One region of the Microbispora bryophytorum genome, then DNA from elsewhere that is predicted to be linked to it. Evidence: riboswitches for the same ligand, from Rfam matches in the RefSeq annotation. Region 1 holds a riboswitch; the other holds the start of a gene.
What was found. Region 1 has a riboswitch for cobalamin ahead of ACGFIB_RS02840 (ABC transporter substrate-binding protein). Riboswitches for the same ligand answer to the same signal wherever they lie in the genome.
Positions count from the first base shown of each region.

Region 2: another riboswitch for cobalamin. It lies ahead of ACGFIB_RS19755 (cobyric acid synthase); the one in region 1 lies ahead of ACGFIB_RS02840 (ABC transporter substrate-binding protein).

Region 1 covers NZ_JBICTF010000001.1:614,873-619,411, reverse strand. Annotated here, with positions in the region: gene ACGFIB_RS02850 (Gfo/Idh/MocA family protein) at 1-181, shown strand, start outside; gene ACGFIB_RS02845 (acyltransferase family protein) at 144-1,412, opposite strand; cobalamin riboswitch at 1,884-2,020, shown strand; gene ACGFIB_RS02840 (ABC transporter substrate-binding protein) at 2,100-3,050, shown strand; gene ACGFIB_RS02835 (FecCD family ABC transporter permease) at 3,149-4,177, shown strand; gene ACGFIB_RS02830 (ABC transporter ATP-binding protein) at 4,174-4,539, shown strand, end outside.
Region 2 covers NZ_JBICTF010000005.1:492,576-497,114, forward strand. Annotated here, with positions in the region: gene ACGFIB_RS19750 (FtsX-like permease family protein) at 1-1,902, opposite strand, end outside; cobalamin riboswitch at 2,205-2,400, shown strand; gene ACGFIB_RS19755 (cobyric acid synthase) at 2,431-3,978, shown strand; gene ACGFIB_RS19760 (histidine phosphatase family protein) at 3,972-4,529, shown strand; gene ACGFIB_RS19765 (VWA domain-containing protein) at 4,526-4,539, shown strand, end outside.

The sequences.
Region 1 (4,539 bases):
GTACGGACGGCTCGGCAGCGCCTCGCTGCTCGGCTCCGAACTCGGCGACGTCTTCCCCGAGGTGGTCCGCCAGTTCGCGGGCACCGTACGCGACGGCGGCGGGCATCCGCTCGACGCCCGCCACGGCCTGCGCATGCAGGAGATCATCGACGACGTGGAGCGGCAACTGCGGGCCGGCTGACCAGGGCCAGGCCCGCGACCAGGGCGAGGGACGCGATCACCGGCGCAGGTCCGGGCGCGAAGCCGGTGATCGTGAGGGTGAGCAGCGCGCCGCCGACGAGCGGGACGGCCACCGGCACGAGCCGGTGTGCGGCGGCGCCCGCGGGGTTCTCGAATCGGCCGAGCATCGCGGTGAGCCCGACCAGGACCGGCGCCAGGGCGGCCAGCCACAGCGGGACGGAGCTCCACCAGGCCGCCGAGCCGGCGCGCGGGGTCGCCAGCCCGAACCCGATGGTCGCCGCACCGGCGACCGCGACGAGCGCGGTCATGTGCCACAGGTAGACGGTCATCATGCGCGGCGCGAGCGCGGTGAGCACCGCCTCGGCCCTCGGCCGGGCGGCCAGCGCGTTCAGGGCGGGGCGCAGCAGCATCGCCAGGCCGAGCTGACCGGCGAACAGCGCGAGCAGGCAGGCGCTCGGCGGGGCCATGTTGGAGATCATCCCGGGCATCCCGATCATGCTGGCGGGGTAGGGCCCGGTCGCCACCAGGGCCGCCACCATCGCGAACCCGGCGACCGCGAGCCCCGCGGCCCGCCGCCCCGTCAGCCGCTTCAGGCCGCCCTCGGCGTACCGGAACCCGACCTGATGGACCGCCAGCCAGACGAACGCGACGTTAAGGTAGCCGGCGGCCTCCAGGCCGGAGAACCGGACCACGTCCATCAGCACCGCGCCGCCCGCCAGCACCGGCAGGGCCACGCTCGTCCGCACCCGCAGCAGGTGCGGCGTGGCCACCACGGCCAGCAGGTAGACCGCCAGGAACCACAGCAGCTGGCCGACCGTCCGCGCGGCCACGTCCACCGGTTGCGCGGGCACTCCGAGAGCCACCAGGAGGTGGGGGAGCGGCAGCCACACGACCGCCAGCGGCACCACCGGCCAGGCCAGGCGGCGCACCCGCCGCGCCGTCCACTCCCGGGATGTCCCGCCGCGGCGGGCGGCGGACCTGAAGCTGATCGCGTTGGCCGCGCCCCCGGCGAAGAAGACCAGCGGCATGACCTGCGAGATCCAGGTGACGTACGGCATCGCCGCCAGGGCGTTGCCCGTGGTCAGCCGTCCCTGGGCGTACGACAGGACCGGCATCGTCCAGTGCTGGACGACCACCAGGACCATCCCGAAGACGCGCAGGACGTCGATGAAGCGGTCCCGTGGCGCGGCCGGGGCCCGTTCGGGGGCGGGGGGAAGCATGGTCAGGGACACGGGGGCCGCCTTCGCTGTGTCGTGCCGCCACGAGGGTGAGTCACGCGGGTGGCGGGGCCGGGGTGGGGTTCCCCGGTGCGCGGGCCTGTGGGGCTCGATCCTGGTGGCTTTGGGTCTGTGGGGCTCGGAGCCTGGGGTTCGGCTCTTCGGGCTCGGGCTCGGGCTCTGTGAGGCTTCGCGGTCTCGCGGTTCCGGTCCCGCCGAGCACCTCAAGCGTCCCGCCGCGGCCCCCTCCGGCACAGCGACGCGGTCCCTACATCCGGCCATGGGCGACCCCCTACCGCCGGGGTGGGGTATGCCCTACCACTCCCGCGTACGCGCAGGCCGGCGGCATGATCAACCCATCGCGGGTCTGCCCGCCCGTCGTGGACGCGGTCCGCGCGGTCGCGCTCGACCTGGGAGGGCCAGGGGAGGCGCCGGGCTGATCCCCCCGGCGTGCTGAGCGGTGCAGGACGGGGCGGGGGTGGACGCGGCGTGAGGGATTGGTACCGTTGCGTCCGACGCGCGCCGCGCAGCGAAGTCCGGTGAGAATCCGGCGCTGTCCCGCAACTGTGGTTCCCCGTTCTCCGAGGACGAGCCAGGTCGCCTGCGCTGTGCGCCGACGCAATCGACCCTCGTGGAAAAGGGTGATCCGTCGCTTCCAGCGGGTCCCTCGATTCCCGGCATTCCCCCTGATGGAGGACCCTCGTGAGGCCCGTACGCACGGCCGTCGCGGGTGTGGTGCTGGGCGTGCTCGCTCTGGCCGGCTGCGGCCAGACCGACGGCGCCGCCACGTCCGCGCCCCCCGCCCCCGCCGCCTCGGACAGCGCCGGTCAGGGTGCCTTCCCCGCCACGATCCAGGCGGGCAACGGCGCGGTGACTATCGCCAAGAGGCCCGAGCACATCGTGTCGCTGTCCCCGACGGCCACCGAGATCCTTTTCGCGATCGGCGCGGGCGCGCAGGTGGCGGCGGTGGACGACCAGTCGGACTACCCGCCCGAGGCGCCCAAGACGTCGCTGTCGGGGTTCAAGCCCAACGTCGAGGCGATCGTCGCCGCCAAGCCCGATCTCGTGGTGCTCGCCAACGACCTGGAGGGCGTGGTCGCCGGGCTCGCCAAGGTCGGCGTGCCGGTGCTGCTCGAACCCTCCGCCGCCAAGCTGGACGACACCTACGACCAGATCAGGGACCTCGGCGCGGCCACCGGCAACGCGGCCAAGGCCGACGAGGTGGCGAACGGCGTCAAGCAGAAGATCGACGCCCTCGCGGCGGCGGCGCCCAAGGGCAAGGAGCTGACGTACTACCACGAGCTGGACGTCACGCCCTACGCGGCGACGTCGAGCACGTTCATCGGGCAGGTCTACAGCCTCTTCGGGCTGAAGAACATCGCCGACGAGGCGCCCGACGCGGCGGGCGGCTATCCCAAGCTGTCGGCGGAGTTCATCGCCAAGGCCGACCCCGACCTGATCTTCCTCGGCGACACCAAGTGCTGCGGCCAGAACGCCGCCGCGCTGGCCAAGCGGCCGGGCTGGTCCGGCCTGTCCGCCCTGAAGAAGGACCGCGTGGTGGAGCTGGACGACGACGTCGCCTCCCGCTGGGGGCCGCGGGTCGCCGACCTCGCCCAGGCCGTCAGCGACGCCGTGCAGAAGGCGGCGAGCTGAGCCGGTGGTGACGCGGACGCCCCTGGTGGTTCGGTGAGCGGTGGTGCGGTGAGCGGTGATGCGGTGAGCGGTGACGCGGTGAGGCCGGTGGTGGCGTGATGACGCCGGCCCGGCCGCGCGGCCGGGCGCTGTTGGTCGCGTCCGTCGTACTGGCGGCCAGTCTCGCCCTCGGCCTGATGGCGGGCGCGGCCGGCATCTCGCCCCGCGCCATCGCGCTGGCGCTGCTCGACCGGCTGCCGCTGGTGTCCGTGCACTCGGGGCTCGCACCGGTCGAGGAGGGGCTGCTGTTCCAGCTCCGGGTGCCGCGGGTGCTGCTCGCCGCCGTCGTGGGCGGGCTGCTGGCCACGGCCGGGGCCGGTTACCAGGGCGTGTTCCGCAATCCGCTGGCCGATCCCTACCTGCTCGGGGCGGCGGCCGGGGCCGGCCTCACGGTGACGCTCGTCGTGGTCTTCATAGGCGGAGACGCCGGGGTGGGCGCGGTGCCGATCGCCGCCTTCGCCGGGAGCGTCGGCGGGGTGTTCCTCGCGTACGCGCTTGGCCACACGGCGGGCCGGGGCGGCGGCACCGCGACGCTCGTGCTCGCCGGGGTCGCGGTCACCTCGTTCCTCACCGCCGTCCAGACCTTCGTGCAGCAGCTCAAGGTGGACGAACTGCAGCGGATCTACTCCTGGATCCTCGGCGACGTCGGCGGCGGCTGGGACCAGCTCCGCATGATCGCGCCGTACGCCGTGGTGTCGACCGTCGTCATGCTGCTGCACGGCAGACTGCTCGACGTGCTGTCGGTGGGCGACGAGGAGGCGGTCAGCCTCGGCCTGCGCGCGGCGCGCGTGCGCTTCGTCGTGCTGCTGGCCGCCTCGCTCGCCACCGCCTCGGCGGTGGCGGTGAGCGGGCTGATCGCGTTCGTCGGGATCGTGGTGCCGCACGTGGTCCGGCGGCTCGCCGGCTGGTCCTATCGGATCGTGCTGCCGCTGTCGTTCCTGGGCGGCGCGGCGTTCCTCGTGCTGGCCGACACGATCGCGCGTACGGTGCTCGCGCCGGCCGAACTGCCGATCGGGGTGGTCACGGCGTTCGTCGGTGCGCCGTTCTTCGTCACCGTCCTGCGCGTGACCCGGCGGGTGGAGACGTGAGCGGGCGCGCCGTACCGGCCGTCGAGGCGCGTGGCGTCGGCGTCACGCTGGGCGGGCGGCCGGTGCTCACGGACGTCACTCTGTCGGCCGCGCCGGGCCAGTGGCTGGCGGTCATCGGGCCGAACGGCGCGGGCAAGTCCACGCTGCTGCGGGCCGTCGCCGGGCTGGTGCCGAGGGAGGGCGAGGTGCTCGTCGAGGGGACGGCCGTCGACGACCTGCGCCCGCGCCGGCGGGCCCGGCTGATCGCCTACGCCCCGCAGAGCCCGGCGCTGCCGCCGGACATGACGGTCTACGACTACGCGCTGCTCGGCCGCACGCCGTACATCGCCTATCTCGGCAGTGAGAGCGCGCGGGACCGTGAG
Region 2 (4,539 bases), on a different contig from region 1:
GGCGATCCGGGACATCAGCGTGGCCGGCGACAGCTCCGACAGGTCGGGGCGCAACAGCAGGGCACGGCCCAGATGCGCCGCGTCCGCGGCGATCAGCGTGGCGTCCGCGCCGTCCGCGACGACCCTGGCGCGGTGCGCGGGCACGGCCGCCGCGACCCCCGGCAGCGTGGTGAAGGTCCGCGCGTCGTCCCCGGGGAGGGCCGGGACGCGCAGGGCGGCGCCGGCGAGGTGCCGGGCCCGGTCCTCCTGGGCGCCGCGCCAGGTCGCGGCGGTGGTCAGGGACAGCACACCGATCGCCGTCGCCATCGTCAGCAGCAGCGCGGGGCCCGAATAGCGGGCCGGGCGCCGGCTCACCTGCCGGGCGGCCAGGGCCGGCCCGAACCCGGGGCGCCGCCGCGTCGCCCGCTCGGCGACCCTGGCGACGGCGGGCACCAGCCGCAGGGCGGCCATCCCGCCGCAGAGCAGGGCGAGCGCCGGTCCCGCCCCGACGAGCGGGTCGAGCCCGAGCTCGCCGCCGAGACGCGTCGTCTCCGGCGCGTCCTGGCCGCGCAGGCGCCAGACGGCGAGCGCCGCCAGAACGAGCAGCGCCACGTCGGCCCCGGCCCGCTGGACCAGGCCCGGCCGGTCGGCGCGCCCGCGCGCCGCCTGCTCCTCGACGTACGTGCGGCGGGCGGCGAGCAGGGGCGGGGCGGCCAGCATGGCGGCGCAGGCGAGCGCGACCGCCGCCGCGACCGCGAACGTGGTCCCGTCGGGCGCGCGGGGCGGCTCCACGCCGGTGGCCTCGATCCAGGGGAGGGCGCTCATCGGCCGCAGGAGGACGGGCGCGAGGAACGGCGCCGCGGGCGCGCAGGGCAGCGCGATCAGCAGCGCCTCCCCCGCCGCCATGGCGGCGAGCCGCGGCGACCCGCCGCCCCTCGATCGCAGCAGGGCCGTCTCCATCCGGCGGTGCTCGGCGAGCAGCCGCGCGGTCAGCGCCAGCGCGTACGCGCTCAGCACCAGCAGTTGAAGCACCGGCACGAGCATGGTCGAGCGGGCGACCAGGGCGCCGCGGTCGAGCCGCAGCAGCGTGCCGGACAGCGTCTCGGTGACCGAGCACCGGGGGCAGCCGGCCCGTACGTCCGCCGAGACCGCGGCGACCGACGCCGAGAACGGCCGCAGCCGGTCGGGGGAAAGCCGGCGCAGATCGGGTTCGGCGAGCCAGCGGGCCGAGACGCCGGTCGCGAACCGGTCGAAGAAGGCGCCGGCCGGCACGACCAGGGGGCCGCGGGAGGTGAAGTCGCCTGTCTGCGTGCCGTAGCGCAGCAGCTCCTCCCCCTTCCAGCGCGGGTCGTCGGGGTCGCGCAGCCGGAAGACGCCGGTGACGCGCACGCGGGCGGGTTTGCCGTCCAGGCGTCCGACGACGGTGAACTCGTCGCCGGTGGCGACTCCCATCGCCCGCGCGGCCGGCTCAGAGAGCGCCACCGTGGTTCCCTCCGTGGGCCAGCGGCCACTCACCAGGTCCGCCTGGCCGTCCAGTCCCTCGTACGCGGCGAACCGGGTCAGGACGGGCCGGCCGCCGTGGTCCCCTTCCTTCAGCGCGTACGAGGCGGACTCGACACGCACGGTGACCCGTACGGGCACCTCGCCGTGGGCGTGGGCGATCCCCGCGCGGACGGCCCGGTCGGCCCCGGCGAAGTCGCCGGCGGCGACGGAGGAGGTGACGACGGTGGCGGTGGCGGCGAGCGGAGCCGTGTCCAGGGCCCGCCGCACGCCGGCCTGGGTCGCCGACCCCGCGTGCAGCAGGAGAGCCGAGACCGCCGTGGTGGCGAGCAGGATGGAGCCGAACGCGGCGGCCAGCAGCAGGGGCTCGGCCAGCGCGCGCCGGACCACCAGCGGCAGCCGTCCGCGCACCGTACTCACCATCCGGGCCTCACCATCCGGGCCTCACCATCCGGACATCACCACGTGCATCCCGGCATCATGGCAAGCATGATCGAGGAGCACCAGCGTTCCGTTCATCTGAGGTGAGGGGAAACGGGCCGAGGAGGGCTGCATGCCTGCGGTGGGGCCGTTGCTCACGGGAGCCCGGCGGGTCGCGCCACTCTGCGTGGCCCGGGTGTTCGACTTCGACCTGGACGGCCCCCGGCGCCGCGCGCGTGCCCCTGCGCGAAGAACGAGCCGTTCTCCATGATCGCCACGCTGGAACGTACATAGAGGCACACTTGCGAAACATCCGGCACGAAGGTGTATGTTGACCACCGCAAGCGACGGACGTGGAGGAAGCCGGTGTGAATCCGGCGCGGTCCCGCCACTGTCACCGGGGAGCGACCCTCACCACGCCACTGCCCTGCACGGGCGGGAAGGCTGAGGGAAGCGCCGATCCGGGAGCCAGGATACTCCGGCCGTCGGACCTTCGACCGGGGGCGCGGACACCCCCAGGGGGGACATCCCATGGCCGGGATGCCCGGCGGCGGCCTGCTTGTCGCGGGCACCACCTCCGATGCCGGGAAGAGCGTGCTGGTGACCGGCCTGTGCCGGTGGCTGGCCCGCCGCGGCGTACGGGTCGCGCCGTTCAAGGCGCAGAACATGTCGCTGAACTCCTATGTCACCGCCGACGGCGCGGAGATCGGGCGGGCGCAGGCCGTGCAGGCGGCCGCCTGCGGGCTGGAGCCGACGGCCGACATGAACCCGATCCTGCTCAAGCCGGGCAGCGACCGACGCAGCCAGATCGTCGTGCGCGGACGGCCGGTCGCGGACGTGGACGCCATGGAATACGGCGCGCGCCGCGACGAGCTGCGCGCGATCGCCGTGGAGTCGTATCGGCGGCTGGCCGGCGAGTTCGACGTGGTGATCTGCGAGGGGGCGGGGTCCCCCGCCGAGATCAACCTCCGGGCCGGGGACATCGCGAACATGGGCCTGGCCAGAGCCGTCGGGCTGCCGGTGATCGTCGTGGGTGACATCGACCGCGGTGGCGTCTTCGCGCACCTGTACGGCACGGTCGCGCTGCTCGACGCCGCCGACCAGGCGCATATTTCCGGATTCATCGTGAACAAGTTCCGGGGCGCGCGGGAGCTGCTCGCGCCGGGGCTGGACATGATCGAAGGGCTGACCGGGCGCCGGGTCTACGGGGTCGTGCCGTGGCTCGACGGATTGTGGATGGACGTCGAGGACTCGCTGTCGCTCGACACCCGGCCCGCGCACGCGGCGAGCGCGCCCGTCGACGGCGCGTTGCGGGTGGCCGTCGTGCGGTATCCGCGCATCTCCAACTTCACCGACGTGGACGCGCTGGCCGCCGAGCCTGGAGTCACGGTCAGCTTCGTCACCTCACCCGCCGCCTGCGCCGACGCCGACCTGCTGGTTCTCCCGGGTTCGCGGGCCACGGTGCACGACCTGGCCTGGCTGCGCGACACCGGCATCGCCGACGCCGTCGTCCGCAGGACGGGTCCGGTGCTCGGGATCTGCGGCGGCTACCAGATGCTCGCCCGCACCATCACCGACCACGTGGAGTCCGGCGCGGGCACCGTGCCCGGCCTGGGGCTGCTCCCCGCCGACGTCACGTTCGCGCCGGACAAGACGCTCGGCCGGCCGGCCGGCGAGGGCTACGGGCATCCGGTACGCGCGTACGAGATCCACCACGGGGTCGTCACCCGCGACGGCGGCGAACCGTTCCTCGACGGGTCCCGCGCCGGAAACGTGTGGGGCACGACCTGGCACGGCGCGCTGGAGAACGACGGGTTCCGGCGAGCCTTCCTCGGAGAGGTGGCGCGGGCGGCGGGGCGGGAGTTCCGCGGTGATCCGTCGCTGTCATTCGCGGGGCTGCGGGAGGCGCGGCTGGACGCGCTCGGCGACCTGGTCGAGCGCAACGTCGACACCGACGCACTGATCTCGCTCATCGCAAGCGGGCCCACGCCGGGCCTGCGGACCCTGCCACCCGGCGCCCCCGGCACGGGCGGCGCGGGCGGCGCGGGCGGCGCGGGCGGCGCGGGCGGCCCATGCTGATCATCCGCCAGGCGGGGACGCCGGGCACGCGGCGCGCCTGTTTCCCCACGCCGGAGGACGCCGACCCGTCGGGGCTGGCGCAGGCGGCCACGCCGGCCCTGCCCGAGGACGCGGTGGTCTTCGCCGCGCCCTGGCCCGCGGCCGTGGCGACCGCGCGCGCCGCGTCCGGGCGGGAGCCGGTCGTGGCCGGCGCGCTCGCCGAGGCCGACTACGGCACGTGGGCGGGCAGGCCGTTCGCGGAGATCGCGGAGACCGAGCCCGAGGGTCTCGCCGCCTGGCTGACCGACCCCGGCGCCACCCCGCACGGCGGGGAGAGTCTCGCCGGGCTGGGCGCGCGGGTGGCCGAGTGGCTGGAGTCGGTACGGCCGGATGCCGCCCGCGTGGTCGCGGTCTGCGACGCCGGGCCCATCCGGGCCGCGCTCGCGCACGCGCTCGGCCTGACCGCGACGCGAGCCGCGTCCTTCGACATCGCCCCGCTGTCCCGCACCAAGCTGGCCGCCCGGCACGGCGGCTGGCGGATCGCCTACGTCAACCGGAAAGCCACCCTGTGAACCCCGCCTA